Regions from separate parts of the Streptomyces sp. NPDC019937 genome, predicted to be linked through region 3. Evidence: riboswitches for the same ligand, from Rfam matches in the RefSeq annotation. Region 3 holds a riboswitch; each other region holds the start of a gene.
The links. A riboswitch is a leader RNA that binds a small molecule or an ion and turns the genes downstream of it on or off. The one in region 3 is predicted to bind thiamine pyrophosphate.

Region 1: linked by a shared signal. The riboswitch ahead of thiO (glycine oxidase ThiO) and the one ahead of ABZ562_RS31130 (thiamine ABC transporter substrate-binding protein) in region 3 are both predicted to bind thiamine pyrophosphate.
Region 2: linked by a shared signal. The riboswitch ahead of ABZ562_RS39385 (cytosine permease) and the one ahead of ABZ562_RS31130 (thiamine ABC transporter substrate-binding protein) in region 3 are both predicted to bind thiamine pyrophosphate.

The regions. Positions count from the first base shown of each region.
Region 1 is NZ_JBEYAL010000047.1:15,877-25,764, forward strand. It holds gene ABZ562_RS34705 (hypothetical protein) at 15-992, opposite strand; gene metF (methylenetetrahydrofolate reductase [NAD(P)H]) at 1,033-1,950, opposite strand; gene thiE (thiamine phosphate synthase) at 2,069-2,719, opposite strand; gene ABZ562_RS34720 (Rv2175c family DNA-binding protein) at 2,869-3,234, opposite strand; gene ABZ562_RS34725 (FAD-dependent oxidoreductase) at 3,345-4,577, opposite strand; TPP riboswitch at 4,765-4,878, shown strand; gene thiO (glycine oxidase ThiO) at 4,876-6,081, shown strand; gene thiS (sulfur carrier protein ThiS) at 6,078-6,278, shown strand; gene ABZ562_RS34740 (thiazole synthase) at 6,326-7,126, shown strand; gene ABZ562_RS34745 (SRPBCC domain-containing protein) at 7,173-7,631, shown strand; gene pknB (Stk1 family PASTA domain-containing Ser/Thr kinase) at 7,719-9,644, shown strand; gene ABZ562_RS34755 (cytochrome P450) at 9,739-9,888, shown strand, end outside.
Region 2 is NZ_JBEYAL010000075.1:3,225-13,112, reverse strand. It holds gene ABZ562_RS39395 (serine hydrolase domain-containing protein) at 1-1,206, opposite strand, end outside; gene ABZ562_RS39390 (APC family permease) at 1,311-2,933, opposite strand; gene ABZ562_RS39385 (cytosine permease) at 3,052-4,458, opposite strand; TPP riboswitch at 4,450-4,545, opposite strand; gene ABZ562_RS39380 (triphosphoribosyl-dephospho-CoA synthase) at 4,559-5,446, opposite strand; gene ABZ562_RS39375 (IlvD/Edd family dehydratase) at 5,517-7,223, opposite strand; gene ABZ562_RS39370 (response regulator transcription factor) at 7,334-7,993, opposite strand; gene ABZ562_RS39365 (sensor histidine kinase) at 7,981-9,255, opposite strand; gene ABZ562_RS39360 (hypothetical protein) at 9,426-9,680, shown strand; gene ABZ562_RS39355 (ABC transporter ATP-binding protein) at 9,677-9,888, shown strand, end outside.
Region 3 is NZ_JBEYAL010000037.1:59,266-69,153, forward strand. It holds gene ABZ562_RS31100 (thiamine pyrophosphate-binding protein) at 1-1,020, shown strand, start outside; gene ABZ562_RS31105 (ATP-binding cassette domain-containing protein) at 1,164-1,892, shown strand; gene ABZ562_RS31110 (hypothetical protein) at 1,874-3,109, shown strand; gene ABZ562_RS31115 (LOG family protein) at 3,144-4,277, shown strand; gene ABZ562_RS31120 (ABC transporter ATP-binding protein) at 4,304-5,383, opposite strand; gene ABZ562_RS31125 (iron ABC transporter permease) at 5,399-7,012, opposite strand; gene ABZ562_RS31130 (thiamine ABC transporter substrate-binding protein) at 7,069-8,142, opposite strand; TPP riboswitch at 8,137-8,240, opposite strand; gene rlmN (23S rRNA (adenine(2503)-C(2))-methyltransferase RlmN) at 8,306-9,412, opposite strand; gene ABZ562_RS31140 (phosphatidate cytidylyltransferase) at 9,496-9,888, opposite strand, start outside.

The sequences.
Region 1 (9,888 bases), on a different contig from region 3:
GCCACAAGCGGTAACTAATAGCGGTACTGCTCGTCGTATCCCTGCTGGAAGCCCTGCTGCTGGTAGGGGTACGGCGGCTGGTCCTGCTGTCCGGGCGGGGCGTCGCCCTCGCGCTGCTGCGGGACCCAGGAGCCGCCCGGCTCCATCGCGTCGGCGCCCGGGGGGTACTGCTGCGGGGAGCCGTACGAGGCGTCCGCCGCGTAGTGGTCGCCGCCGTACGCACCGGCGGCGTACGGGTCCTGCTGGTAGCCCGCGTACGGGTCGGGGTACTGGGCCTGCCCGTAGGGCTGCTGCTGACCATAGGACTGCTGGTCGTAGGAAGCGGCGTAGGGGTCCTGCTGGTAGCCCGCGTACGCCTGGTCCTGGTAGCCGTACTGCCCGGCGTCCGCGTACACGTCCTGGCCCTGGCCGTAGCCCACGTCGCCGTAGCCCTGGCCCTGGCCCTGAGCGCCCTGGCCGTCCTGCGCGCCGTACCCGGCGTACGTCTCGTACCCGCTGTAGCCGGCGTTCGGGTCGGCGTAGGCGCCGGAGGCGGGGGTGAACGGGGACGGCTCCTCGTAGACGCCGTATTCGCTGGTGTCGTCCGGCAGCGGCTCCGGCCGGTAGGTGGGCGGCTCGGGCCGGGAGACCTGGACGTCCTCCAGGTCCGAGACCTGGAGCACCGGCTCGGGCTCCGGATCGTCCGGCCCCGGACCGGGTCCGCGCTCGCGTCCGCGGCCGAGCCCCGGCACCCCGGGGATGCCGTCCAGCGCCCAGCCCTTCTCGAAGCCTTGGCGGAAGGAGAGCGTGACGTAGGTCTGGCCGACCGCGAAGGCGATCGCGCCGATGGCGATCACCACCACCGAGGGGATCAGCACCCCGACGACGACGCCCAGAAAGCCGACGAAGGCCAGCAGCCGCCAGCGCAGCCGCGCCTTGTACTGCAGCAGTACCTCTCCCAACAGCCACAGCGCCACGACGCCGAAAGCGATGTAGAGGACCGTCCAGCCCATGCCCGCCCCTCTCAGTGCGGCTGCCCCTCGGCGGCCGTCATCAGGACCGCTGGTGCAGTCCCAGATTCTTGTAGATTTCCAGCGTCGCCGTGGAGTGGTTCAGGGTAATGAAGTGCAGCCCGGGGATCTCCTCGGCCATCAACCGCGCGCACAGCTCTGTCGCGTAGTCGATCCCGATCGAGCGTACAGCCGCCGCGTCGTCCTTGACCGCCAGGATGCGCTCGGCCAGCTCCGGCGGGAAAGCGGCGTTGCTGAGCTGCGCGAACCGCTCGATCTGCCTGACGTTCGTGACCGGCATGATCTCAGGGATGATCGGTGTCGTACAGCCCGAGGCCGCGACCCGGTCGCGCAGCCGCAGATAGTCCTCCGGGTAGAAGAACATCTGGGTGATCGCGAAGTCGGCGCCCGCGCGGCACTTGTCGACGAAGTGACGGATGTCGGTGTCCCAGTCCGTCGAGCGCGGGTGCATCTCGGGGAAGGCGGCGACGCCGACGCAGAAGTCTCCCGACTCCTTGATCAGGCGGACCAGCTCGGCGGCATAGGTGATGCCGTCGGGGTGCTTGACCCAGTCGGCCATCGGGTCGCCGGGCGGGTCGCCGCGCAGGGCGAGCATGTTGCGGATCCCGGCCCCGGCGTACTGGCCGATGATGTTGCGCAGCTCGGCGAGGGAGTGGTTGACCGCGGTCAGATGGGCGACCGGGGTGAGGGTGGTTTCGGTCGCGATGCGCTCGGTGGCGCGAACGGTGCCCTCACGGGAGGAGCCTCCGGCGCCGTACGTCACGGAGACGAAGGTCGGCGAGACGGCCTCCAGCCGGCGGATGGCGTTCCACAGCGTGTGCTGCCCCTTGTCCGTTTTCGGGGCGGAGAATTCGAAGGAATACGACTGCTCGCCGGATGCGAGCAGGTCACGCACGGTAAGGGCTCGATCAGTCCTGGTGGAAGCGGTGCCTAGGGCCATACGCGAAGGTTAGCCAGCCGGGTGGCCGTCGCCCACCCGGCGACGTGATTATGGGGGCTTTGCCGGGATCCTGTCCGCAATGCGGACAGACTCATCGAGCCGGGCTCACCTCCGACACCTACGGGACATCTGCTGCTCGCACGCGCTTCGCCAGGGCTTCCGTGGCCGCCCCCGGGTCCGCGGCCTCGGTGATGGCCCGCACCACGACGACCCGGCGCGCTCCCGCCTCCAGCACCTCGTCCAGGTTCGACGCGTCGATGCCGCCGATCGCGAACCAGGGCCGGTCCGGGCGCCGGGCGGCCGCGTGACGGACCAGGGAGAGGCCGGGGGCGTGGCGGCCCGGCTTGGTGGGGGTGGGCCAGCAGGGGCCGGTGCAGAAGTAGTCCACGCCGGGCTCGGTGAGGGCCGCGTCCACCTCGGCCTCGGCATGGGTGGAGCGGCCGATCAGCGGGCCGTCCCCGAGGATGGCGCGGGCCGCCGGGACCGGCAGGTCGCCCTGGCCCAGGTGGAGCACGCCGGCACCGGAGGCGTGGGCGACGTCCGCCCGGTCGTTGACGGCGAGCAGCTTGCCGTGGCGGCGGCAGGCGTCGGCGAAGACGGCGAGGTGGTCCAGCTCCTCGGCGGCCTCCATACCCTTGTCCCGCAGCTGGACGATGTCCACCCCGGCCGCCAGCACGGCGTCCAGGAACTCCGGCAGGTCGCCCTGGCGCTTGCGCGCGTCGGTGCACAGGTAGAGGCGGGCGTCCGCCAGCTGCTCACGTGCGGTCATGGGTGGCTTTCCCCCCGGTTCGTGCGGCGTACGGGCCGGGGTGCCGCCGGGGACGGCGGCCGTGCGGCCCGTACGCCTGGTGGTTCGGAGACGGTGGAGGAACCTCGAGGGTCCGGGAACCCGGTTGGTTCAGGGAGCGGCGGGCGGCGTCAGACGGCGAGCGCCTGCGCGCGCCGCTTCACTTCCGTGCCGCGATTCTCGCGCAGCGCCTGGGCCGGGGTGCCCGGCAGGCTCGGGTCGGGGGTGAAGAGCCACTCCAGCATCTCCTCGTCGCTGAAGCCGTCGTCCTTGAGGAGGGTCAGGGTGCCCACGAGCCCCTTGACGACCTTCCCGTCACCGACGAAGTCCTCGGGCACCTGCAGCACCCGGTTCTCGCCACGGCGCACCGCGATCAGCTGGCCCTCCTTGACCAGCTGCCTCACACGGGTCACCTCGACGCCCAGCCGGTCGGCGACGTCGGGGAGAGTGAGCCAGGCGGGGACGAGAGCATCGATCTTTGCGTCAATCTCGGTCACAGAACAAGCCTGCCATCTGGGACTGACAGTGGGTAGCCGGGCGTCCGCCGCGCGGGCCGCGGAGTGCGGGGCCGCCGGGCCCCGCACCCCCGCCCCAGGGCACCGGTGGGTCACAGAACGGCCGACTTCAGCGGCACCGACGGATCCGTGGCCCGGGTCCGGTCCAGCCGGGCGCCGCGTTCGATCAGCTTGCGGCCCTGGGCCAGATCGCGCGGACGGCCGACGGCCAGCAGGGCGACCAGGCCCCCGTCCCGCAGCCAGCACACCGACCATGCGGTGCCGTCCGGGTCGCCCCGCCAGACCAGTTCGTCGGCGCCCGGGTGGTGTCCGGCGTACTGCACGAACCGCCCGAACTGCTCGGACCAGAAGTACGGCACCGGGTCGTAGACCTGGCCGGGGAAGTGCGCGGTGCGGCTGCCCACCACGTTGGCGGCGACCGTCCGCGGCCCCTGGAGCGCGTTGTCCCAGTGGTGCACCAGCAGCCGGGTCCCGTAGCGGGCGGAGGGGAAGGACGCGCAGTCGCCGACGGCGTACACGTCGGGCGCCGAGGCGCGCAGCCCCTCGTCGGCGGCGACGGACCGGTCCTCGGCGAGTTCCACGCCCGAACCGGCCAGCCAGCCGGTCGCGGGCCGGGCGCCGATGCCGACGACCACCGCACCGGCCCGCAGCCGGGTGCCGTCGCCGAGCCGCAGCCCGTTCCGGTCGAGCGCGGTCACCCGCGCGCCGGTGACCAAGGTGGCGCCGTAGTCGGCGTACCAGCCGGTCATATGGGCGGCGACCTCCGCCGGGAGGGCGCCGACCAGCGGCCGGTCCGCGGCCTCGACGACCGTCACCGCGCAGCCCGCCTCGCGGGCGGCGGTCGCGAACTCCGCTCCGATCCAGCCCGCCCCGACCACCACGACCTCGCCCTGTCCGGCGAGCACCGGGCGCAGCCGCTCGGCGTCGTCCAGGGTGCGCAGGAGGTGGACGCCCGGCACGTCCTCGCTGCCGGGCAGGGCGATCGGCTCGGCGCCGGTGGCGATCACCAGGACGTCGTACGGGATCGGGCCCGATCCGGTGTCCACCGTCCGCCCGCCGGTGTCCAGCCCGGTCACCGGGACGCCGAGGCGCAGCTCGATGCCGAGCGCGGCGAAGTCCACGTCGAACGCGGACCCCTCGGCCTTGCCGAGCAGTACGGCCTTGGACAGCGGCGGCCGGTCGTACGGCTGATGGGGCTCGGCGCCCAGCAGCAGGATCTCCCCGGTCCAGCCCTGCTCCCGCAGCGCGACCGCGGTCTGCACCCCCGCCATGCCCGCGCCGACGATCACCACCCGCTGTCCGCCGCCACCCGCCGAGGACGCCATCGTCTTCGTCGTCTCATCGCTCACACGATCACTGTATTGCGGCAGGTGGGGCGGACCGCAGAGCGCACGACGAGATCTCGGGCACAGCCCGGCCGGCCGGACGGCCGTCGCGAAGGGGCCCCGGCACCCGGCCCCGCCCGGGGCGCTCCCTTCCGGGCGATTCGGGGCGCGTACTAGGGTGGCGGGACAGAGCACTCGCGGGAGCCCGGGCGCACCGGGCTGAGAGGGAGGCTGGCGCGGCCTCCGACCGTACGAACCTGATCCGGGTCATGCCGGCGAAGGGAGGGGGCGACAGCCCATGCACACGCCACCCCACACAGCGCGCGAGGCACCCGCCGGTGACGCGCCGTACGACGTCCTCGTCATCGGCGGCGGCATCATCGGCCTGGTCACGGCCTGGCGGGCGGCCCAGCGGGGCTTGCGCACCGCCGTCGCCGACCCGGCGCCCGGCGGCGGTGCCGCCCAGGTCGCGGCCGGGATGCTGGCCGCCGTCACCGAGCTGCACTACGGCGAGCAGACCCTGCTCGGGCTGAATCTGGCCTCGGCGCGCCGCTATCCGTCCTTCGTTGCGGAGCTGGAGGAGGCGAGCGGCCACGACCTGGGCTTTCGCACCTGCGGCACGCTCTCGGTCGCGCTCGACGCGGACGACCGCGCGCATCTGCGGGAGCTGCACGCCTTCCAGCAGCGGCTCGGGCTGGACGCGCAGTGGCTGACCGGGCGCGAATGCCGGCGCCTGGAGCCGATGCTCGCGCCGGGCGTGCGCGGGGGCCTGCGCGTCGACGGCGACCACCAGATCGACCCGCGGCGGCTGGCGGCCGCGCTGCTGACGGCGTGCGAGCGCGCCGGGGTGGCCCTCCACCGCGCCCGCGCGGAGCGGCTGGCGCTGGACGGCGACCGGGCCGCCGGGGCCGAGCTGGCCGATGGCACCCGGCTGGCCGCCTGGCAGACCGTGCTGGCCGCCGGCAGCCTCAGCGGGCGGCTCCCGGGCGTCCCCGAGGAGGTCCTGCCGCCCGTACGCCCCGTCAAGGGCCAGGTGCTGCGGCTGTCGGTGCCCGGCCCGTACGCGCCGTTCCTGTCCCGGACCGTGCGGGCCGTGGTGCGCGGCGGGCACGTCTACCTCGTCCCGCGCGAGAACGGCGAGCTGGTCGTCGGCGCGACCACGGAGGAGCTGGGCTGGGACACCACGGTCACCGCGGGCGGGGTGTACGAGCTGCTGCGCGACGCGCACGAGCTGGTGCCCGGCATCACCGAGCTGCCGCTCGTCGAGACCCGCGCCGGGCTGCGCCCCGGCTCCCCCGACAACGCCCCGCTGCTCGGCCCGACCGCGCTGCCGGGCCTCCAGCTGGCCACCGGCCACTACCGCAACGGCGTCCTGCTCACCCCGATCACCGGCGATGTCATGGCCGAGGCTCTGACCGGCGGCGAACTCCCGCCCGACGCGCGGCCGTTCTCCCCGCGCCGCTTCGCGCCGCACCTCGCGGCAGTACAGGAGCACATCGCATGACCGTCACCGTGAACGGCGAGCCCCGCGAGCTGCCCGACGGCACCACCCTCGACGGGGTCGTCGCGACCCTCACCCAGGCGCCCTCGGGCGTCGCCGCGGCCGTCAACGAGACGGTCGTCCCGCGCGGCCAGTGGCCCGCGACCCCGCTCGGCGACGGCGATCGCGTCGAGGTCCTCACCGCGGTCCAAGGAGGCTGAACCCCATGTCTCACCCCACACCACAGGCGACGACCCTCGACGAGGTCCTGACCGACGCCGATCCGCTCACCATCGCCGGTACGACCTTCGGCTCCCGCCTGATCATGGGCACCGGCGGCGCGCCCAGCCTGGACGTCCTGGAGCGCTCGCTGCTCGCCTCCGGCACCGAGCTGACCACGGTCGCCATGCGCCGCCTGGACCCCACGGTGCAGGGCTCGGTGCTGTCCGTACTGAACCGGCACGGCATCCGCCCGCTGCCCAACACCGCGGGCTGCTTCACCGCCGGGGAGGCCGTGCTGACCGCCCGGCTCGCCCGCGAGGCGCTGGGCACCGACTGGGTGAAGCTGGAGGTCGTCGCCGACGAGCGCACCCTGCTCCCCGACCCCATCGAGACGCTGGAGGCCGCCGAGACCCTGGTGGACGACGGCTTCACGGTCCTGCCGTACACCAACGACGATCCCGTGCTGGCCCGGAAGCTGGAGGACGTCGGCTGCGCCGCGATCATGCCGCTGGGCTCGCCGATCGGCTCCGGTCTGGGCATCCGCAACCCGCACAACTTCCAGCTGATCACCGAGCGCGCCGGGGTTCCGGTGATCCTCGACGCGGGCGCGGGCACGGCGTCCGACGCCGCGCTGGCCATGGAGCTGGGCTGCGCGGCGGTCATGCTGGCCTCGGCCGTGACACGGGCGCAGGAGCCGGTGCTGATGGCGGGGGCCATGCGGCACGCCGTGGCCGCGGGGCGGCTCGCGCACCGGTCGGGCCGCATCCCGCGCCGCCACTTCGCCGAGGCGTCGTCCCCGGCCGAGGGCCTGGCCGCCCTCGACCCGGAGCGGCCCGCGTTCGCGTAACGGACGGCAACGGGGCGTCCTACCGTGGGAAGCGGAGGTGGTCGCCGTGACCGTGACCGTGGCCGACCGGATCGAGCGCGAGACCTACGTCGCCGCCCCCGTCGACCGCGTCTGGCGGGTGCTGACCACGCCGGAGCACATCCGCACCTGGTACGCCCCCGGCGGCTGCGAGATCGATGCGCACCCCGGCGGCACCGTCCGCTTCCGCTGGGACGAGCACGGGGAGTTCCACGGCCGGGTCGAGCGGGCGGTCCCCGACGCCCTCTTCCGCTTCCGGCTGGCCCACGCGCCCGACCGCGCCCCGCTCGGGCCCGGCCAGGCCACCGTGGTCGAGTTCACGCTCTCCCCGGAGGGCGCGGGCACCCGCCTCCGCCTCGCCGAGACCGGTATCCGCGCGCTCGACCTCCCGGACGAGGCCAAGGCCAAGCACGCCGAGTACGCCGCCCTGGCCTGGACCTCCGCGTGCGAGGAGCTGGCCGCCCTGGCCGCCGCCTCGCACAACTGAGACCGAGGTCACCGTTGTGTCGCAGCACGTACCGGACATGTGGGCACCGGTCCAACGCGGCGCTGACGGCTCGTAGACTGCACTCTCGTGGATACGACGCTCCAGGACCCCCTTGTCGGGCAGGTGCTCGACGGCCGCTACCGCGTCGAGGCGCGCATCGCCGTGGGCGGGATGGCGACGGTCTACCGGGCCGTCGACACGCGGCTCGACCGCGTCCTCGCCCTGAAGGTGATGCACCAGAGCCTCGCCTCGGACGCCGCCTTCGTGGACCGCTTCATCCGCGAGGCCAAGTCCGTCGCCAGACTCGCGCACGCCAATGTGGTCGGCGTCTACGACCAGGGCACCGACGGCGCGCACGTCTACCTGGCCATGGAGTACGTCGCCGGGTGCACCCTGCGTGACGTGCTGCGCGAGCGCGGCGCCCTTCAGCCCCGCGCCGCCCTGGACATCCTGGAACCAGTCCTGGCCGCCCTCGGCGCCGCCCACCGCGCGGGCTTCGTCCACCGCGACATGAAGCCGGAGAACGTCCTGATCGGCGACGACGGCCGGGTCAAGGTCGCCGACTTCGGCCTGGTCAGGGCGGTGGACACCAACACCAGCGCCTCCACAGGCTCCGTCCTGGGCACCGTGTCCTACCTCGCGCCCGAGCAGATCGAGCACGGCACGGCCGACACCCGCGCCGACGTCTACGCGTGCGGCGTCGTCCTGTACGAGATGCTCACCGGTTCCAAGCCGCACGGCGGCAGCACCCCCGCGCAGGTCCTCTACCAGCATCTGCACGAGGACGTCCCGCCCCCGTCCGTCGCCGCGCCCGAGGTCGCGCCGGAGCTGGACGCGCTGGTCGCCTCCGCCACCGTGCGCGACGTGTCCCTGCGCCCCACCGACGCCGTCGCGCTCCTGGGCCAGGTGCGCACGGCGCGGGCCGCCCTCACCGACGCCCAGCTGGACGCCGTACCGCCGCAGGCCCACGAGGACGCCCCCGGCGACGGCTCCGAGGACCGTACGGCGGTGATCCCCCGCCCCGCCGGGGCCGCCGCCGCGCCCGCCCAGGACGACCTCCACCACACCAGCCGCCTCGACCTTCCCCCGGACCCGCCCGAGCCCCGGCCGCGCCGCCGGATGCCGCGCCGCGGCGTGGTGACGATCGTCGCCGCCGTGCTGCTGGCCCTCGGCATCGGCGCCGGGGTCTGGTACATCAGCGCCGGGCAGTTCACCAACGTGCCGTCCGTGCTGAAGATGACCCAGTCGGACGCGGAGAAGAAGCTCCACGGCGCCGGTCTGGACGTGAAGGTCGTCCAGGACTACAGCGACGTCGTGGACAAGAACAAGGTCATCAGCACCAAGCCCGGCGTCGGCGAGCGCATCCGCTCCACCGGCACCGTCACCATCCACGTCTCCCAGGGCCCGCCGCGGGCCGAGGTGCCCAACGTGGTCGGCCGACCGCTCACCGAGGCCAAGCAGAAGATCGCCGACGCCGGGCTGAGGGTGGGCACCGTCACCCGCAGCTTCAGCACCGAGACCCCGCAGAACGCGGTGCTCTCCACCACCCCAGGCCCGGACGCTGTCCGCCGCCCCGACACGGCCGTGAACATCGTGGTCAGCAAGGGCGAGCCCATCGACATCCCCGACCTCATCGGCGACGACCCCGCCGACGCCCGGTCCGAGCTGCGCGACGCGGGCTTCAAGGTCGAGTTCGCCGAGCGCCGGGCGTTCTCGGACGAGGACAGGGGCACGATCGCCGCACAGTCCCCGGGCGAGGGCACCAGGGGCGCCAAGGGCGACACGGTGACCCTCACCCTCTCCAAGGGGCAGCAGATGATCGAGGTCCCGGACGTCGAGGGCGACAAGATCGACGACGCGAAGCGGAAGCTGGAGGACGCGGGCTTCACGGTGAACGTCGACAAGCCGCTGCTGTTCCCGGGCGACACGGTGAAGGACCAGTCGGTGTCCGGCGGCGACAAGGCGCCGAAGGGCAGCAAGATCACGATCAAGGTGAAGGGCGGCGTCTTCTAGGGCCGCCCCGCCGTGGCCGATATCAGAGCCGTGTCAGTCGTTTGTCAGGCCCGTCGGGGAATGTGGCCACAACGACCGCCACGGAAGGATCCCGATGAGTCGAACGGTTCCCATCCCGCAGGGCCTCCCCCTGGAGCGCGACGCGGGCCCCTTCGACCCGCCCCGCCGGATCACCCGGCTGCGCGAGGCTCGCCCCGTCAGTCCCATGAACTTCCCCGATGGTCATGAGGGCTGGCTCGTCACC
Region 2 (9,888 bases), on a different contig from region 3:
GCCCTCGGCCAGGGAGACGGTCCACACACCGTCGTCATCGGCGGCGACCGTCACCTCCGTCAGCCTGGACTGGTCCGCGCAGGTACCGCCGGCCGGGGTGAAGGTGGTGGACCCGCTCCCGGTGCCCGCCGGTGACGTGAACTTCTCGTACGGAGCGGGCAGTTCGAGGCTTTCGAGCCGCCGCCGCAGGGCCGCGTCGTCGTCCTGGCGGTGGTCGAGGGGCGCGGGGCCGAACGCCGGGAGCAGATGCCGCCAGACCCTGTCCAGCACCGCCTGCATGTTCTCGGTGTCCGTGGTCATCGCGACCACCGCGTCGTGTTCGGGCAGCACCAGGCAGAACTGGCCGTAGGCGCCGTCGCCCCGGTAGCCGTGGCGGGACCGCCAGAACTGGAACCCGTATCCCTGCTGCCAGTCGGACACCGCCCCTTCCGCGGTGCCGTCCGCGTTGCTGATCTGCGCCCGGGTCGCCTCGGCCACCCAGGCGGCGGGCAGCAGCCGGCGGCCCTCCCAGACCCCGTCGCCCAGGTACAGCAGGCCCAGCCGGGCGAGGGCGTCCGTGGTGGCGTACATGCCGCTGAAGCCGAGGTCACGGCCGGACGGACGCTGGATCCAGGCCGTCTCGCCGATGCCCAGCGGGTCGAACAGCCGTGGCCGCAGATAGTCGGTGAGCGACTGCCCGGTCACCCGCTGGACGATCGCGGCGAGGCTGTAGGTGGCGGCGTTGTTGTAGGCGAAGACGGTACCGGGGTCGCGGTCGGGCGGGGTCAGCAGGAACCCGCGCACGGGCTCGGCCGGGTCGCGGGTGAACGCCTGCTCCCGGGCGTCGGTCAGATGCCCGCTGGACATGGCCGCGACGTGCCGGACGAGCATGGACCGGCTGCGGGGGTCGGTGATGTCGCCGTCGAACTCCGGGAAGTAGGAGATCACCGGGTCGTCGAGGCTCATCAGCCCCTCGGCCACCGCGAATCCGGCCGCCGTGGAGGTGAAGCTCTTGCTGATGGAGTACAGCAGATGCGGCCGGTCCGGGGTGTACGGCGCCCACCAGCCGGAGGCGACCACATGGCCGTGGCGCACGATCATCAGGCTGTGCGGCTCGAGGCCGGGCGCCGCCTCCAGCGCGTCGAGGAACGCGCCGACGCCCCGGGCGTCCACTCCCTTCGCGGCGGGCGTGCTCTCGGGCAGGGGGCGAGCACTCCGAGCACTCATCGCGCCTCATCCTCCGTATGCGGTGGGTCGTGCACGGCCGGTCGGCCTTCGATCATCGGCGAAAGGAGCGGCGCCGCGCCAGGGGATTTCCGGGCAGCGGGTGCTCAGACCGGCGGGGCCGCGGGCGCCGCGTCGGCCGGTCCCGTCCTGAGGTGGGCGGCGCCCGAGCGCACCGCCCACGCGAACACGCCGAACGCGAGGGCGCCCACCGCGATCGTGTCGTACGGCGCCGGAAGGCGGCCGGAGCCGCCGAAGGTGCCCAACCACGACAGCAGGGTCAGCGCGGCCAGGTGGAAGACCAGCCAGGCACCGTGCCGCAGCTCGCCGAGGGCGGGGAGCCCGCCGGTGCCACGCCGCTGGAGCAGGAACAGCGGCACCGCGGCCAGGACGAGGGGCAGGGCGAGCCGCAGGTCGTGCCAGCCGGACCAGAACACGAACTCGCTGGCCACGACGAAGCTGAGGGGCGCGATCCAGCGCACCCCCGGCACCTGCCCGTCCGCCCGGGGCACTCCCCGCTCCCGGTCGTGTGCCCGGAACACCGCGACGGCCACCGCCGAGGCGGCATAGATGAGCAGATACATGTCGCCCATCACGCTCACGATGTCCTGCCAGCCACCGAACGGCAGCATGAAGATGACGATGACCGCGAGGTTGAGCAGCAGCGCCCGGCGTGCCGTGCCCGAGCGGGGGTCGATACGCATGAAGAAGCGGGGCAGCAGGCCGTTCTTGGCCAGGGCGTAGGTGTGCCGGGCGTTGATCGCCACCCCGACGTAGGCGGAACCGCCCGGGGAGATCACGGCGTCCGCGTACAGCAGCGTGGCCAGCCAGTGCAGATTGAGGATGAGGGCGAGCTGGCCGAACGGCGACTCGAAGTTGACCCCCTGCCAGCCGTTGGCCAGCGCCGAGTCCGGCACCGTGTACAGGAAGGCCAGCTGGAGCCCGAGGTAGACCAGCACGGCGAGGCCGATACCGGTGAGCACCGCGGCCGGTACGGTACGCCGCGGATTGCGGGCCTCGCCGGAGAAGTCCAGCGGGGCCTGGAACCCGTTGACGGAGTACACGATGCCGCCGCCGGCGAGGGCGGTGAGGCAGGCCACGTAGCCGTACGGGGCGAAGCCGCCGTGTTCGGTGAGGCGCCCGGAGTGGGTGCCCGACAGGAACAGCGCGGCGACGGTGAGGAGGGGGACGACGACCTTGAACACCGACACCAGGTTGTTGAGCCGGGCGAATATCCGCACGGCGAACCAGTTGAGCGCGGTGAGGACGACGCTCAGCCCGACGGCCACGCCGAGGCCCGGCAGGGTGAGCCTGCCGCCGTCGTAGAGCCCCGGCAGATAGTGCGCGGCGTACTGCATGATCGCGCTGATCTCCGCGGCCGTACCGCCGACGGACAGCACGACGGACCAGCCGACCATCGTGCCGACCAGCCGCCCGCTGGCGTACAGCGGCCACCGCACGGTGCCTCCGCCTTCCGGGCGGGTGGCGCCCAGCTCCACCATGACCAGGGCGATCAGGGCGCACAGCACCCCCGCCGCGACCCAGGACAGCAGCGCGGCGGGCCCGGCGGTCTGGGCGGCGTACAGGGCCGCGAACAGCCAGCCGGACCCGAGGATGTTGGAGAACCCGATCGCGGTCAGGCCCCAGAAGCCGAGGTCCTTGTGGAGTCTGCGTTCCTCGGCGAGCACCGCCGGGGCGGCGATGGACTCCACCGACTGGTTCTGCGGCACGTGGCACGTCTCCTCGGGTGGTGCGGAATTCAACAGGAGCCAAGGGTGCCACGGCTGCCGCCGGACCTGGCGGCCGGATGCCGTGTGACGTGCGGATACGGCCGCGAGCGGCCGTGCCTCACCGAGCCGCGCCGCGCCGGGCCCTGAGCGGGACGTAGACGATGAGCGCCGCGAGGAAGGCGGCGTAGTAGGCGAGGTCGGCGCCGTGCAGCGCGGCGGCCACCGGGCCCGTGTACAGGCTGGTGTCCATGAACGGCACCGCGGCGGCGAAGGCGGCGCCGAACGCCAGCAGCGCGGGCCACCACGGCTGCGGGCGGGCGCTCTCGGCGGCCAGGTCGACCGGCGCACCGCCCCGGGCCCGGGCGCGGGCGAACCAGTCGACGGCCACGACGGCGACGAAGCCGGGGATCCAGTAGCCGACGAACAGCAGCACGTTCTGGAAGCGCGCGGTGGTGTCGGCGGCGTGCATCCACAGCACCAGCGGGAAGCCGAGGGCGGCGGCGAGGGCCGCGGCCGGCGGGCGGGGGATGCGGACACCGGCGGTCTGCAGGGCCAGGGAGCCGCTGTAGTCGTTCATGGCGTTGCTGCACAGCGCGGCGAGCGCCACGGCCAGCAGCCCGAACGCGCCGAGCGCCCCGCCGCCCAGGGCCGCGTCGACGCCGCGGGCGGTCTGGTCGGTGAACACGGACGCTCCCCACAGCCCGAGCGCCTGGACGGCCACGAAGGACACGGTGACGCCGAGCAGCGTGCACCAGAACATGCGCGGCCGGGAGGTGGCGCGGGGCAGATAGCGGCTGAAGTCGCTGGCGTACGGCGCCCACGACAGCGCCAGGCTCAGGGCGATCGTGCTGGTCAGGACGAACGCGCCGACGCGGTCGGCGCCGTGGGCCGACCCGGTGGCGGCGGGGTGGACACCGTCGAGCAGCCGGACGGCCAGGGTGGCGAAGGCGGCGGCGAGGACGAAGGTCATCAGCTTCTGCATGCGGTGGATGGCCTCGTAGCCCAGCACCCCGAGCGCGCCCTGGGCGGCCATCATGATCAGCACCCCCAGCCAGAACGGCAGCCCGCACAGCCGGGCCAGCGCGTCACCGCCGAACAGGCCGATGAGCGCGTCCCAGGCGACCGAGGACAGCCACTGCAGGACGCCGGGCACCGCCACGCCCCGGCCGAACGCCAACCGCGCCAGGGGCAGCTGCCCGGCCCCGGTCTGGCTACCCCAGGTGCCCAGATACGCGGTGGGTACGGCGCCGATGAGGGTGCCCAGGACGACGGCGGCCAGCGCGGTGGCGAAGTCCAGGCCGAGGGAGATGCCGACGGTGCCGGTGAACACGCCGGTCATGGTCAGGTTCGGGGCGAACCACACGGTGAACAGGCGCCCCGGCCCGCCGTAGCGGTGGCTTTCCGGGACCGGCGCGATCCCGCGCGCCTCGACGCGCAGGTCCCCGGGCGCGGTGGGCATCCGCCCGTCGAAGACGGATTCCGCGCCGGTGAGCGCCGGGTCGGTGGCAGCATGCGGCCGTGGCATCGATGACATCCCTCCGCCAGTATTAACTGGTTCAGGTTCGACGGGTGTGATCTCAGCCCCCGCGTGGGGGCACCCCGTGTCCGGTGGAGCGCCCTTAAGGCTAGCCCCTCGCCCCGTGGTCCCGGCCCCGGGGGCGATCCGCGGGCCGGGCCGTGGCCGGGAGCGTGTCCAGGAACAGCGCCCCGGCCAGCAGCGCGGCGCTTCCCCGGGGCGCCACGCCCGTCTCGCGCAGCTCGGCGTCGAAGGCGGCGAGGGCGGCGGCGCCCGGGGCCGTCGCGGTGCCGCCCGCCTCCAGCACACCGCGCGCCCCGTCCTGCACCCGCCGGAGGGCGGGCGGCCCCGCCTGGTACAGCGGGCCGGTGTCCTGGAGGGTGCTCATCACGGTGAGCAGCGCGTCGAGGCGGGCCTGGGTCTCGGTGGCGCCCGCGGCCCGCGCCGTGGACAGGGCGTCCAGGGCGCGGCGTACGTGCGGGAAGGCGGCCCGCGCCTCGCCGCGCGCGCCCGCCGCCCCGTAGGTGGCCGAGACCTGCGACCCCGCCGAGGGCCTGCGCGGGGCGCCACGGTCGGCGTGGGTCGCCAGCTGCCGGGCGGTGGCGGTCAGCTCCCGCGGCGCGGCGCCGGGCCGCAGGGCGGCGGCCGCGACCAGCAGCCCCAGCACCCACAGCGCCCCGTGGTGCGGACGGCCGGTGGCCGGGCCGCCGCCGGCCCGCGCCATGGTCCACTCGGCGCAGCGGCCGATGGCGCCCAGCTCCTCACGGAGCGCCCGGGTCGGCTCGCCGGGGCGGCGGGCGGCGGCGGCCATGGCCGCGAACCCGGGGGCCAGCGCCTTGGCCGACCAGCGCAGCGCGAGCAGATCGGTGCCGGTGGCGCGGGCCTGGAGGTCGCGGGTGTCCGCGAGGCCCGGTTTGGGGGTCAGCTCCGCCTGGGAGATCAGGGCTCGTACGGCGGTCCGCGCCAGTGCCTCGTCCAGGGAACGCGTCGTGGGCATGCCCGGAGGGTAGGGGGCGAACCTTTCCCGGGCCTGGGCCGTTCCTGTGGTTCCGCTGTGTGCGGGCCCGTCAGTGCGACTCCCTGGCCACGAAGGATCCGCGGGTGCCCGCGAGGAAGTCCAGTCCGGCGCCGCGGTCGGCCTGTTCGACGTGGTCGCGGTAGATCCGCTCCCATCCGCCGGTGGCCGGTGGCGCGGCGGCGGTCACGGGCTGCCGTGCGGCGAGTTCCTCGTCCGGTATGTCCAGCCGCAAGAGCCGCCGCTCGACGTCCAGTTCGATCCAGTCGCCGGTCCGCACCAGGCCCAGCGGGCCGCCCGCCGCCGATTCGGGCGCGATGTGCAGGACGACGGTGCCGAAGGCGGTTCCGCTCATGCGGGCGTCGCTGATCCGCACCATGTCCCGCACCCCGGCGCGCAGCACCGCGGGCGGCAGTGGCATGTTGCCCACCTCGGGCATGCCGGGGTAGCCGCGCGGTCCGCAGCCGCGCAGGACCAGCACATCGGACGCGTCGACCTCCAGGTCCGGGTCGTCGATGCGGGTACGGAAGTCCTCGATCCCGTCGAACACCACGGCGCGGCCCCGGTGGCGCAGCAGCTCCGGGGTCGCGGCGGCCGGCTTGATGACGGCTCCGTCGGGGCAGAGGTTGCCGCGGAGCACGGCGAGCCCGGCGTGGTGGGCGATCGGCTCCTCAGCGGTGCGGATGACGGTGAGGTCGGCGCTGGGCAGGCCGGACAGCTGCTCGGTCAGCGGGCGGCCGGTGATGGTGACGGCCGGTTCCAGGTGGTCCCTGATCTGGCCGAGGACGGCGTCCAGGCCACCGGCGCGGTGGAAGTCCTCCATCAGGTGGGATCCGGCGGGCTGCACATCGGCGAGCAAGGGGATGCCGCGGCCCGCGCGGTCGATGTCGTCCAGGCCGAAGTCCGCCCCGACCCGGCGGGCGAGGGCCAGCAGGTGGACGACCGCGTTGGTGGAGCCGCCGATGGCGGCCACGGCGCGCACCGCGTTCCGCAGCGCCTCGGCGGTCAGGACCGCACTGGGCCGCAGGTCCTCGCGCACCATGTCGACGATGCGGTTGCCCGCCGCGTGGGACAGCTCCAGCAGCCGGCTGTCGGGGGCGGGGAGTCCCGCGTTGCCGGGCAGGGTCATGCCCAGCGCCTCGGCGGCACAGGCCATGGTGGACGCCGTGCCCATGGTGTTGCAGTGGCCCCGGCTGCGGATCATCGCCGACTCGGCCCGGCGCAGCTCGGATCGCTCCATCCGGCCCGCCCGCACCTCCTCGCTCAGCTCCCACACCCCGGTGCCGCAGCCCAGCGGGCGCCCCTGCCACGAGCCGTTCAGCATGGGGCCGCCGGTGACCATCAGGGTGGGCAGGTCGACCGACGCGGCGCCCAGGAGCAGCGACGGTACGGTCTTGTCGCAGCCGCCGAGCAGGATCACCCCGTCGACGGGGTTGGCCCGGATGAGTTCCTCGGTGACCATCGCGGCCAGGTCGCGGAAGAACATCGCGGTCGGGCGCAGCAGGGTCTCCCCCAGCGACGGCACCGGAAGCTCCAGCGGCACCCCGCCGGACTCCCACACCCCCCGTTTCACATGGTCGGCGATCTCGCGGAAGTGGCTGTTGCAGGGCGTAAGTTCGGACCAGGTGTTGCAGATGACGATCTGTGGGCGTCCGTCGAAGGCGTGGTCGGGCAGGCCGCGCCGCATCCAGGCACGGTGGATGAACGCGTCGCGGGACTCGCCCTCGTACCACTGCCGCGACCGCTGCGTGCCACTCATACGAGCCTTCCGATCTGTCGACGATCCGTGCGGGGGAACGCTGCCCACTCCCTGGGGGTTTCAGGCCCTGGGTGTCTCAGGCCCTGGGTGTCTCAGGCCCTGGGTGCACGTCAGGACCGTCGGTGCGCGTCCTTGAGATAGTGCAGCACGGCGGCCACGCGCCGGTCGGTGCGGTCGGTGGGGGCCAGTTGGAGCTTGGCGAAGATGCTGCGGATGTGCTTGTGGACGGCGCCCTCGGTGACGACGAGCCGCTCGGCGATGGCGGTGTTGCCGAGCCCTTCGGCCATCAGCGCCAGGACGTCGCGTTCGCGCGGGCTGAGCCGGTCCAGCCGGGTGTCGGGCCGGGTGCGGGCGAAGAGCTGCGCGACGACCTCGGGGTCGATGGCGGTGCCGCCGTCGGCCACCCGGTACAGCGCGGTCAGGAATTCCTCGACCCGGCCGACCCGTTCCTTGAGCAGATAGCCGAGCCGGGCGCTGCCGTCGGCGAGCAGGTCGGTGGCGAAGGCCTGCTCGACGTAGGCGGACAGCACGAGGACGGCCAGGTCCGGGCGGCGGCGCCGGGCCTCCACGGCCGCGGCGATCCCCTCGTCGGTGTGGCTCGGGGGCATCCGGACATCGACGATGGCGACGTCGGGTGTGTGGGCCGCGACGGCGTCCAGGAAGCCGCCGGGGGTGCCGGTGGTGGCCACGACGTCGAGCGATTCGGCGCGCAGCAGCAGTGCGAGCCCTTCGCGCAGCAGCGGATCGTCCTCGGCGATCACAATCCGCATGGCAGGCTTACCTCCAGGGTGGTGGGCCCACCGGGTGGGCTGGTCAGGGCGAGCGTCCCGTCGTGTGCTCCGACGCGGCGGCGGATGCCGACGAGCCCGGATCCGCCGTGTTCGTCCGCTCCCCCGCGGCCGTCGTCGGTGACGCGCAGCCGCAGTCGTCCGTCGTGGCGGCGGACGGTGACGGTGACGTTCCGGGCATGGCTGTGCCGGGCCACGTTGGTCAGCGCCTCGGCCACCACGAAGTAGGCGGTGGCCTCGACGGACGCGGCACACCGGCCGGGTACGTCGGCGTCGATCCGGCAGGGCACCGGGGAGTCGGCGGCCAGGCCGGTGAGCGCGTCGGTCAGGCTGCGGTCGGCCAGCACGGGCGGCAGGATGCTCCGGACGACGCCGCGGAGTTCGGCGAGCGCCTGCTCGGCGGCACTCTGGGCCTGTTCGAGGATGGCGTCGGCGCGGGACGGGTCGCGGGCCACGGCGCGGCGGGCCGCGCCGAGCAGGACGGTGACGGCGACCATGCGGTTCTGCGTCCCGTCGTGCAGCGACCGCTCGATCCGCCGCAACTCGGTGGCGTGGGCGTCCAGCGCTGCGGCCCGGGTCGCGGTGAGCTGGGCGACGCGCAGGGCGAGGTCGGTCCCCGAGGCGGGGGTGAGCAACCTGCGCCCGGGCCACGCCTGGAGCCACGCCAGGCTCGGTGCCACGCCCACGGCGACGGCCATCCAGCCCAGGCCCAGCAGGCAGACTCCGAAGGCGCCGGGCCAGTCCTCCACGGTCCACAGCGGCAGGGGGGACGGGGTGGCCGCCTCCGGTGGCACCAGCCGCCACCACACCGGGAACGCGGCGTCGGTCGCCGCGCTGAGCGGCAGCGTCAGGCCGGTCAGCGCGAGGAAGAACCCGAGGGTGGCGTGGCAGACCAGCCAGCACAGCTCCCGCCGGGTGGCGGGATCCGCGACGGCGGCCCGCAGCCGAAGGGGCGCCTGGTCCGGGCCGATGACCTCCGGGCCCCAGCGGGACAGCCGGGCGCGCTCCCTGTCGGCGACGGCCCGCACCCCGCGCAGGGCGGTGGGCACCAGCAGCAGCCCCACTCCGACGAGGCACGCGAGCGCGGTGGCGATCAGCCACACCAGCATGACCAGGGCCAGGATCGCCGTGCCGAGCCCGCCGACGAGGTGTTCGAAGGCGTCCAGGCCGGTCCGGGCGCGGGCGAACGCGTCCCATGGCCGGGTGGGTCCGGGGGTCGCCGAAGTCGCCTCGCGCGTGTCCATCCCCACCTCCTGGACCGCGACAATAGGGCACCACGCGAGAGGCCGTCACCTCACGCCGGGGCGGGTACAGCCTGCTGTACCCCGGGTCTCCCGCTGGCCGGATCGCCGGTGGCGGCGCCGGTTCGTAGCGTCGGTGTGCACCCAGCGCACCGACGTACGAGGAGCTTGACGTGACGGATGATCCCTACCGCGGTTTCGCGGCCCCGCGGGCACCACGGCCCGAGCGGCCGGGCGACCGCGACGGAGCCGGGGCCGGGTTGGTCCGTCCCGTGCTGTGGCTGCTGCTGGTGGTCTTCGCGGTCGCCAACATGGTGACGTCGTCCGTCGGGGGCCTGAGCGTGTTCGTCGGCATCGGCTTCGGCCTGGCCACCCTGGCATGCGGCATCGCGCTCGTCGTCCACCACCGCGGGCAGCGGCGGTCATGAGGCTCTTCCGCGCCCAGGACCACCGGACCCTGACGGCCCGCCGCACCCCGGCGGTGGAGCTGGACGGTGTCAGCAAGACGTATCCCGGCGGCGTCCGCGCCCTGGACGAGGTGTCGCTGGCCGTGGAGCGCGGCACGTTCCTCGCCGTGATGGGGCCGTCCGGCTCCGGCAAGAGCACCCTGATGCACTGCGCCGCCGGCCTGGACTC
Region 3 (9,888 bases):
CTCGCCGGAGGCGGAGTCGTGCGTGCGGGGGCGTGCGAGGAGCTACGCACGCTGGCCGAGCGTCTGGACGCCCCCGTGGCCACGACGTTCGGCGGGAAGGGCGCGTTCCCCTGGGACCATCCGCTCTCCCTCCGGTCCTGGCTGGAGGACCGGCACACGACCGACCTTCTGGAGGACGCGGACGTCCTGCTCGTCGTCGGCTCCGGGCTCGGTGAACTGTCGTCCAACTACCACACGTTCCGCCCCCGCGGTCAGGTCGTCCAGATCGAGGCCGACCTCGGCAAGCTGGAGTCCAACCACCCCGCGCTCGGCATCCACGCCGACGCGAAGCCCGCCCTGACCGCCCTCGTGAGCACGGTCACCCCCCGTCCCGAGTCGACCGGCGCCGCCACCGCGGCCGCCCTGCTGGCCCGCGTAGGGCAGCGGATCGCGGCGCAGGACCTGGACCTGGAGCAGCAGGTCCTGGGCGCCGTACGGGAGGCCCTGCCCGATGACGCGGCCGGCTTCTGGGACATGACGATCCTCGCGTACTGGGCCTGGTCCGCGTTCGACCCGCGGGCGGGCGCGATGCACTCCGCACAGGGCGCGGGCGGCCTCGGCTACGGGCTGCCCGCCGCGCTGGGGGCCGCCGCCGCGGACCGTACGCGGCGGCGGCCCGTGCTGGCCGTGTCGGGCGACGGCGGGGCCATGTACTCGATCGCCGAACTCGCCACCGCCCGCCAGTACGACCTGCCGGTGACCTGGCTGATCGTGGACGACGGCGGCTACGGGATCCTGCGCGAGTACATGACGGACGCCTTCGGCGAGGCGACGGCCACCGAGCTGGCCCGCCCGGACTTCGTCGCGCTCGCCGAGTCCTTCGGCGTACCGGCCGTACGGACGGCACCCGACCGGCTGCGCACCGATCTGGCGGCGGCGCTGGCCGCGCCGGGCCCCTCGGTCGTCGTGCTCCCCGCCAGGCTGCGCATGTTCGCGCCCACCCACCTCGAAGAACCCGATCGGCCACCGCACCAGGGCTGATCGGAGGAACTGGGCCCGCACCCGGCCGAGCCTCAGGCACCGGCCCCGGCCGGAGTCCTTACCGTGCCAGTGACCCATTGGCTCCGGTCTCGTTCACCCCGTCGGGGGAACGAGTCGATCGCAGGTAAGGCGAGGTGCTCTGGATGGTGGCTCCGCCGGACGACGACGTGCTCCGGGCACGCACCCTGTCGTACGCCCATGACGGCTCGCCCGCCCTCGCCGGTGTCTCCCTCGGCGCCCGCGAGGGCGAGATCCTGGCGGTGACCGGCCCCCGTGGCTGCGGGAAGACCACGCTCCTCAAGTGCCTGTCGGGCCAGTTCGTACCGGAGCACGGCGAGGTGTGGTTCAAGGACACCGCCGTGCACTCCCTCACCCCGCTGAGCCGCGAGCGGCTGTGGCGCGACCACTTCGGCTGGATCGACACCGAGCCGCAGCTCGTGCCGGAGCTGACCGGGTGGGAGAACGCCGCGCTGCCGCTGATGCTGCGCGGCACCGGGCGGCGCGCCGCGAAGAGCGCGGCGTGCGAGTGGCTGGAGCGGCTCGACGTCGCCGAGTGCGCGGGGTCGCGCCCCGGCGCGCTGTTGCAGTCGCAGCGTCAGCGGATCGCGATCGCGCGGGCGCTGGCCCCCACGCCGAGCGTGCTGTTCGCGGACGAGCCCACCGCGCCGCTGCACCGCGCCGACCGCGCCCAGGTGCTGCGGGCGCTCACCTCGGCGGCCCGTACGCACGGCCTCACCGTCGTACTGGCCACCCAGGACCCGGAGGTGGCCACCCTCGCCGACCGCACCGTGACCCTGCTGGACGGCCGCCTGGTGGACCCGGCGGCGTCCCCCGACGCGGAGGGCATCGCGGCGTGCTCAGCCTCCGCCTAGCCCGCGGCTCCCACCCGCTGGTCCTGCTGCGACGGTCGCTGGTGGCCGTCGCGGCGGCGGGCGCGAGCTTTCTGCTGCTGTCCGCCCTGGGGTTCGCGGCGAGCCACCCGGCCGACCCCGACGGGGCGCTCGCGCGGCTGCTGTGGTGCGTCGTCCCGCTGGCCGCGACCGTGCAGCTGGCCAGGTCGGTCGCCCGTGCCGACCCCAGCACCCGGCCGGGCGCCGGGTTCGCCGCGGCCGGGCTCGGCCCGGCCCGGCTGGCGCTGCTGGCGGGCGCCGTGACGGCGACGGCCTGCGCGGCCGGGAGCGCGCTGGCGCTGCTGGCCTTCCTGCATCTGCGCGGCGATGTGGGCGGTTCGTGGCTGCTGTGGGCGGGCAGCGGCGCGGCGGACCGCGCGCTCGGCGGGGACCGGCCGCTGCCGCTGGTCGGGGCGGTCACGCTGGTGGCCGTCGTACCGGTGGTGGCGGGCGCGGCGAGCGCGGCGGGGCTGTGGCCCCGGCAGCCGGGGGCCGGGGCGGAGGCCCGTACGGTACGGCCCGCCCTGCCCACCGTGGCGACCGGCCCGCTCACCCCGCCTCCGCACCGCGCGGCGTCCGCCCTGCCGTGGGGCGTGGCGCTGACCACGGCGGGGCTCGCGCTGGGGGCGTACGCGGGGCGCGGCGCGCATCCGTCCTCCGGCGCCCTGGTGTCGCTGTCCGGGCGGTTCGGCGGCAGCGCGCCCGAGGTGGTGGGCGGCTGGGCGCTGACGGTGGCCGGGCTGATCCTGGCCGGGCCCGGGCTCGTGCACGGCTGCGGCCGGCTGCTGGCAGCGGGCCGGCCGGGCCCGCTGCGGCTGCTGGCGGGGCGGATGCTGCAGCAGGAGGCGGGGCTGATCGGGCGTCCGGTGGGGGTGCTGTGCGCGGTCGCCTCCGGGCTGTACGGAGCGCTGCGGCTGCACGAGGCGGCCCACGGACGCCCCGGCGCCCACTCCTTCGGCCCGCTCACCGACCTGGGCGTGGCCCTGGTCCTGATGTGCGCGTTCACCGCGGTGCTCAACGCGGCGATGGAAGCGCGGAGCGCGCGCCGGCGCACCACGGACGCGCTGCTGCGCCTCGGCGCGTCGGCCCGTCTGCTGCGGGGCGCGGCCGTGACGCGCGGTGTGGCCCTGCTGCTCCTGCTGGCGCCGGTGGTGTGGGGCGTGGCCCAGTTGACGACGATGCCGTTCACCCATCGCTGACCGCACCGGCGTTCGATGTGATTAGCATGACGCCGTGCAGACCGATGACGCAGACACCCCCGCGCCCACCGCACCCGACGTCGAAATAGAGTCCCTGGAGGAGTTCGACCAGGTCGTCGCCCGCGGCACCCTGGCCGGATACCGGGTCCAGTCCGTCGACCTGACGGACCGTACGTCCGCGCTGCTGTCCACCGGCGCCGACCGGGCGGTCTTCCTCGGCTGTCCGATGGAGCCGGAGGCCGCGGCGCGGGTGCGGGCGCGGGGGGCGCTGGTCTTCCCGCCCGTACCGGACCTGCCGTTCAATCCTTACCGCGGCACCCTCTACACGGCGGCCGAGCTGTTCGAGGGCCTGGACGACGGGGTGGACGGATACGCGGGCACGCCGGACGCCCTCGCGTACACCTGGTTCCAGCGCACCAAGGCGGACGGCGACATCTTCTCCTCGATGCTGCGCTCGATCCACGACGACGCGGTCTCCGACGCGCTGGACGAACTGCTCACCGGTGCCCGGGTGGTGGGCGTGATGGGCGGGCACGCGCTGGAGCGCGGCTCCGAGGGGTACGCGGGCGCCGCCCGGCTCGGACAGGCGCTGGCGCGGTCCGGGCTGACGGTCGCGACGGGCGGCGGCCCGGGCGCGATGGAGGCCGCCAACCTGGGCGCCTACACGGCGCCGCTTCCGGACGCGGCTCTGAAGGAGGCGCTGGAACTCCTCGCCCGGGAGCCCTCGTTCCGCCCCTCGGTCGGCGCCTGGGCCGGGGCCGCGTTCACGGTGCGGGAGCGGTGGCCGGACGGCGGCGCGTCGGTCGGGATACCGACCTGGTTCTACGGGCACGAGCCGCCGAACGCCTTCGCCTCGCACATCGCCAAGTACTTCGCCAACGCGACCCGCGAGGACGGGCTGCTGGCCCGCTCGAACGCGGGCGTCGTCTTCCTGCCCGGCGCCGCCGGGACCCTTCAGGAGATCTTCGACAACGCCACGCCGAACTACTACGAGTCGCGCGGTGAGCCGACCCCGATGGTGCTGGTGGACCGCGACCACTGGACGCGCCGTCTGCCCGCCTGGCCGCTGCTCGAAGCGCTCGCTGAGGGGCGGTCGATGAAGGCCCGTATCGCGCTGGTGGACTCGGTGGACGAGGCCCCGGACGCGCTCGCCTCCCTGACGGGCTGAGCGCCTGGCCGACGGGCTGAACTTTCCTACGGCGAGCCGAGCCGGGACGAACCGAGCCGGGGTGAACCGAGCCGGGGCGAACCGAGCACCACCACGTCCGCGGCGTCGAAGGCCGCCCCGACCCGCTCCCCCGCCTCCGGGGCGTCCCGCAGCGCGCAGGACGCCTCCAGGCGGGGGCCCTGGGACGGCTGGAGGATGAGCGCCACATGGTCGCCGCGGAAGGTGCGGGCCGCGACGGTGCAGGGCAGGCCGTCCTCGGGGGCCGTGAGCCGTACCCCGGCCGGGCGGACGAGCAGCCGGACCGGGCCCGGCCGGGAGCCGGGCGGCACGGGCAGCTTGCCCCACACCGTGTCGGCGTTCTCGCCGTGCACGGTCGCCTCGACCACGTTGTCGAAGCCCAGGAAGCGGGCGACGAACTCGTTCGCGGGGTGCTGCCACACCTCCAGCGGGGTGCCGGACTGCGCGATCCTCCCGTCCTCCATGACCACGACCCGGTCGGCGAGCGCGAACGCCTCACCCTGGTCGTGGGTCACGGCGAGGACCGTGGTGCCCAGCCGGGCGAACAGCTCCCGCAGCTCCACCACCAGCCGCTCCCGCAGCCCGCGGTCGAGCTGGCCCAGCGGCTCGTCCAGCATCAGCAGCCGCGGCCGGGGTGCCAGCGCGCGGGCGAGCGCGACGCGCTGCTGCTCACCGCCGGACAGCGAGTCGACCGGCCGCCGCTGCGCGCCGGGCAGTCCGACCAGGTCGAGCAGTTCGGCGACCCGGCGGTCCGCCTCCGCGCGCCCGGTCCCCCGCATCCGCAGCCCGAAGGCGACGTTGCCGCCCACGTCGCGCTGCGGGAAGAGCTGGTGGTCCTGGAACATCAGCCCCACCCCGCGCCGGTGGGTGGGTATGCCGCTCTGGTCGCGGCCCCCGAGCCACACCCGGCCGGAGGCGGCCCCCTGGAGCCCGGCCACCACGCGCAGCAGGGTGGACTTGCCGCTGCCGCTCGGGCCCAGCACACAGACCGTCTCGTGCTCGGCGACCTCCAGGTCGACGGCGTCGAGCGCGTCATGGCGGCCGTAGCGGACCGTCACCTCGTCCAGGCGCAGCAGCGGCGGCGTCATCGGGATTCCCCCCATTCAGAACTCCCCCGAGCGGTCGGTGCGGATGCGCTCCAGGGCCAGCAGGGAGCAGGCGCACACCAGCATCAGGATCGTGCTCAGCGCCATCGCCTGCCCGTAGTTGAGCTGTCCCGCCCGGCCCAGGAAGCGCGCGACGGCCACCGGGAGGGTGGGGAGGTCGGGGCGGGCGATGAACACCGTGGCCCCGAACTCGCCGAGCGATACGGCGAACGCGAAACCCGCCGCGACCGCCAGCGCCCGCCCCACCAGCGGCAGGTCCACCTCCCGCCAGGCGCGCAGCGGGGAGGCGCCGAGCACGGCGGCGGCCTCCCGCAGCCGGTGGTCCACGGCCCGCAGCACGGGCAGCAGGGTGCGCACGACGAAGGGCACGCCCACCAGGGCCTGGGCGAGCGGCACGATGAGCCAGGAGGAGCGCAGGTCCAGCGGGGGTTCGTCGAGCGCGATGAGGAACCCGAAGCCGACGGTGACGGCGGAGGTGCCCAGCGGCAGCATCAGCAGCGCGTCGAAACCCCGGACGAGCCGCCCGGCCCTGCGAGTGAGCGCGGCGGCGGCCAGTCCGCCGACGAGCAGGGCGAAGACGGTGGCGACGGCCGCGTACTGGAGGGAGTTGCCGATGGCGTCCACGGGGGCCACGAAGAAGGTGCCGCCGCTGTCGGCCGCGGATGCGAGCGCCCGGTAGTACGTGAATCCGTAGCCGTCCGGCCCGTGGAGCGAGCGTTCCACCAGCACCACGAGCGGCAGCACGATCAGCAGCGCGACGACGGCCAGCACCCCCGCGAGCAGCCCCCACTGCGCCGGGCCCTGGGGGCGGCGCGCGGTCCGGGCGGCGTCGACGAGCCTCAGGGCCCCCTCCCGGCGGCGCACGGTCCAGGCGTGCAGGGCGAGGATGGCCGCGACCGCCGCGAACTGGACGAGGGTCAGTACCGCGGCCGTCGGCAGGTCGAGCAGCTGCGCGGTCTCCCGGTAGATGGCCACCTCCAGGGTGGCGTAGCGCGGGCCGCCGAGGATCTGGATCACGCCGAAGGAGGTGAACGTGAACAGGAAGACCATCAGCGCGGCGGCGGCCACGGCGGGGCCCAGCGCGGGCAGGGTGACCCGGCGCCAGGCCGCGAGGCGGCTCGCGCCGAGCACCCGGGCGGCCTCCTCCTGACGCGGGTCGAGCTGCGCCCACAGCCCGCCGACGGTGCGGACCACCACCGCGTAGTTGAAGAAGACATGGGCCAGCAGGATCGCCCAGACGCTGGTGTCGAGCCGTATCCCCCACAGCTCGTCCAGCAGCCCGCCGCGCCCGAGCAGCCCCAGGAACGCCGATCCGGCGACCACGGTCGGCAGCACGAACGGCACGGTCACCACGGCGCGCAGCAGCCCCTTGCCGGGGAAGGCGAAGCGGGCGAAGACGTACGCGCCGGGCAGCGCGACCGCCAGCGTCAGCCCGGTCGAGGCGGCCGCCTGCCAGCCGGTGAACCACAGGGTGTGCAGGACGGACGGGTCGCCCAGCACCTCGGGTATCCGCCCGAGCCGCCACCGGCCGCCCGTGCGCAGCCCTCGGGTGACGATCGCGGCCACCGGATACGCGAAGAAGACGGCGAAGAAGGCGAGCGGCACGGCCATCAGGGCGAGCCGCAGGGCGGCGCCGCGCGGCCCGCCGCGGCCGGCCGCGGCGGGCTTCACAGAACGAGCGAGGACCATGCCTTGACCCACGGCTCACGGTTCTCGGCGATCTTCCGCGGCGGCAGGGTGGCCGAGTCGGCGACCTTGACCCCGTACCGGGTGAAGACCTCCGGCAGCTTGGCGTCCTCGCGCACCGGATTGACGTACATGTTCAGCGGTACGTCCTCCTGGAAGCGCTTGGTCAGCAGGAAGTCCAGCAGCGCCTTGCCGCCCTTGGTGTTGCCCCCGCCCTTCAGCAGCCCGGCGAACTCCGTCTGCCGGAAGCAGGTCCCTTCCGCCACCCCGGTCGGGGCCTTGGCGGGCTTCGACTTCGCGTCCGCCACCTCGGCGGGCGGGCTGGAGGCGTACGAGACGACGAGCGGCTTGTCGCCCTTGGCGCCACCCGCCGAGCCGGAGAAGCGGTCGTAGTACGCCTGCTCCCAGCCGTCGACCACCTCGACGCCGTTGGCCCGCAGCTTCTTCCAGTAGTCCCGCCAGCCGTGGTCGCCGTAGCGGGCGGCGGTGCCGAGCAGGAAGGCGAGGCCGGGGGAGGAGGTGGCGGCGTTCTCGGTGACCAGCAGGTTCTTGTACGCGGGCTTGGTCAGGTCGGCGAACGTCCTGGGCGGCGCGAGCTTCTCGCGTGCGAACCAGGCGCGGTCGTAGTTGACGCAGATGTCGCCGTAGTCGACCGGTGTGACGCGGTTCTTCGCCCGGTCGGGCTGGAAGGCCGCGGGGACCTTGTCCAGCCCCTTCGCCTCGTACGGCGTGAACAGGTCGTTGTCCAGCGCGCGGGAGAGCAGGGTGTTGTCGACGCCGAAGAACACATCGCCCTGCGGATGGTCCTTGGACAGGATCGCCTGGTTGACGGCGGCCCCCGCGTCACCACCGGCCTGCACCCGCACCTTGTAGCCGGTCTCGCGTGTGAACTCCTTGAGGACCGCCTTGGACGCCGCGAACGAGTCGTGCGAGACCAGGGTGACGGTCTTGGAGTCCTTGCCGTCCGCCGCGCCCCCACCGCAGCCCGCGAGGACGCCGGCGCCGAGAGAGGCCACGAGGGCGGCGGTGACGGCACGCCGAAGATGGCTGTTCATGCTGGGCTGACTCCCTACGCCGGTATGACCCGGATCAGGTTGGAGGGTCTGCGGCCGGGCCGCACTCTCAGCGCTCTCGCGCTCCCCTGTCGGAATGTTCATTTGTGCGTCGTCGCGGGATGGTTGTACGACGGTGGTGCGAAGGCACCGTATCAGCCGGTGGTCAGCGCTCCGTGGCCGCCAGCTGGCCGCACGCCCCGTCGATCTCCTGCCCCCGGGTGTCCCGGACGGTCACCGGCACCCCGTGCGCCTCCAGCGCCGCCACGAACGCCTTCTCGTCCTCGGGCCGGGACGCCGTCCACTTGGAGCCGGGCGTCGGGTTGAGCGGGATGAGGTTGACGTGCACCCGATGGCCCTTGAGCAGCCTGCCGAGCAGATCGGCGCGCCACGCCTGGTCGTTGATGTCCTTGATCAGGGCGTACTCGATGGAGATCCGGCGGCCCGACTTCTCCGCGTACTCCCACGCCGCGTCCAGGACCTCGCGCACCTTCCAGCGGGTGTTGACCGGGACGAGGGTGTCGCGCAGCTCGTCGTCGGGCGCGTGCAGGGACACCGCGAGCCGGCACTTGAAGCCCTCGTCGGCGAACCGCAGCATCGCCGGGACCAGCCCCACGGTCGAGACGGTGATCCCGCGCTGGGACAGGCCGAGGCCATCCGGCTCGGGGTCGGTGAGCCGGCGGATGGCGCCGATGACCCGGTTGTAGTTGGCCAGCGGCTCGCCCATGCCCATGAAGACGATGTTGGACAGCCGGGCGGGGCCTCCCGGGATCTCCCCGTCGCGCAGCGCCCGCATGCCGTCGACGATCTGGTGCACGATCTCGGCGGTCGACAGATTGCGGTCCAGACCCGCCTGGCCGGTGGCGCAGAACGGGCAGTTCATGCCGCAGCCCGCCTGGGAGCTGATGCACATGGTGACCCGGTCCGGGTAGCGCATCAGCACGGACTCCACGAGCGTGCCGTCGAAGAGCCGCCACAGGGTCTTGCGGGTGGTGTCGTCGTCGCAGCTGATGTGCCGCACCACGCTCATGAGGTCCGGCAGCAGCTCGGCCGCGAGCTTCTCGCGCGCGGCGGCCGGTACGTCGGTCCACTGGGCGGGGTCGTCGGTGTAGCGGGCGAAGTAGTGACGCGACACCTGACCGGCCCGGAAGGGCTTCTCCCCGAGGGCCGCGACAGCCTCGCGGCGCTCGGCGGGCGTGAGGTCGGCGAGGTGCCGCGGGGGCTTCTTGGCCCCACGCGGCACAGCGAAAGTGAGTTCTCCGGGCTTAGGCATGGCCGTACCAGTGTCGCAGACATGCGGAAGGCCCCGCGCCACGGGCGGTGCGGGGCCTTGAGCGGCAGCGATGCCGTACGGGGTCAGCCGCCGCCCACGAAGATCACCAGCAGCAGCCACACCACGGGGGCGGTGGGCAGCAGCGAGTCGAGCCGGTCCATGATCCCGCCGTGGCCGGGCAGCAGCTTGCCCATGTCCTTGATGCCGAGGTCGCGCTTGATCATGGACTCGCCGAGGTCCCCCAGGGTCGCGCTGACCGCGACGGCCAAGCCGAGGAGCAGCCCCTGCCACCACACGCCGTCCTCGATGAGGTACTGCATGCACAGCGCCCCCACGACCATCGCGAACGCCACCGCGCCCAGCAGCCCCTCGCGGGTCTTGCCGGGGCTGATGCGGGGCGCGAGGGGATGCTTGCCGAAGCGCCAGCCGACCGCGTACGCGCCGGTGTCGCTGACCACCGTCAGCGACAGGAAGGT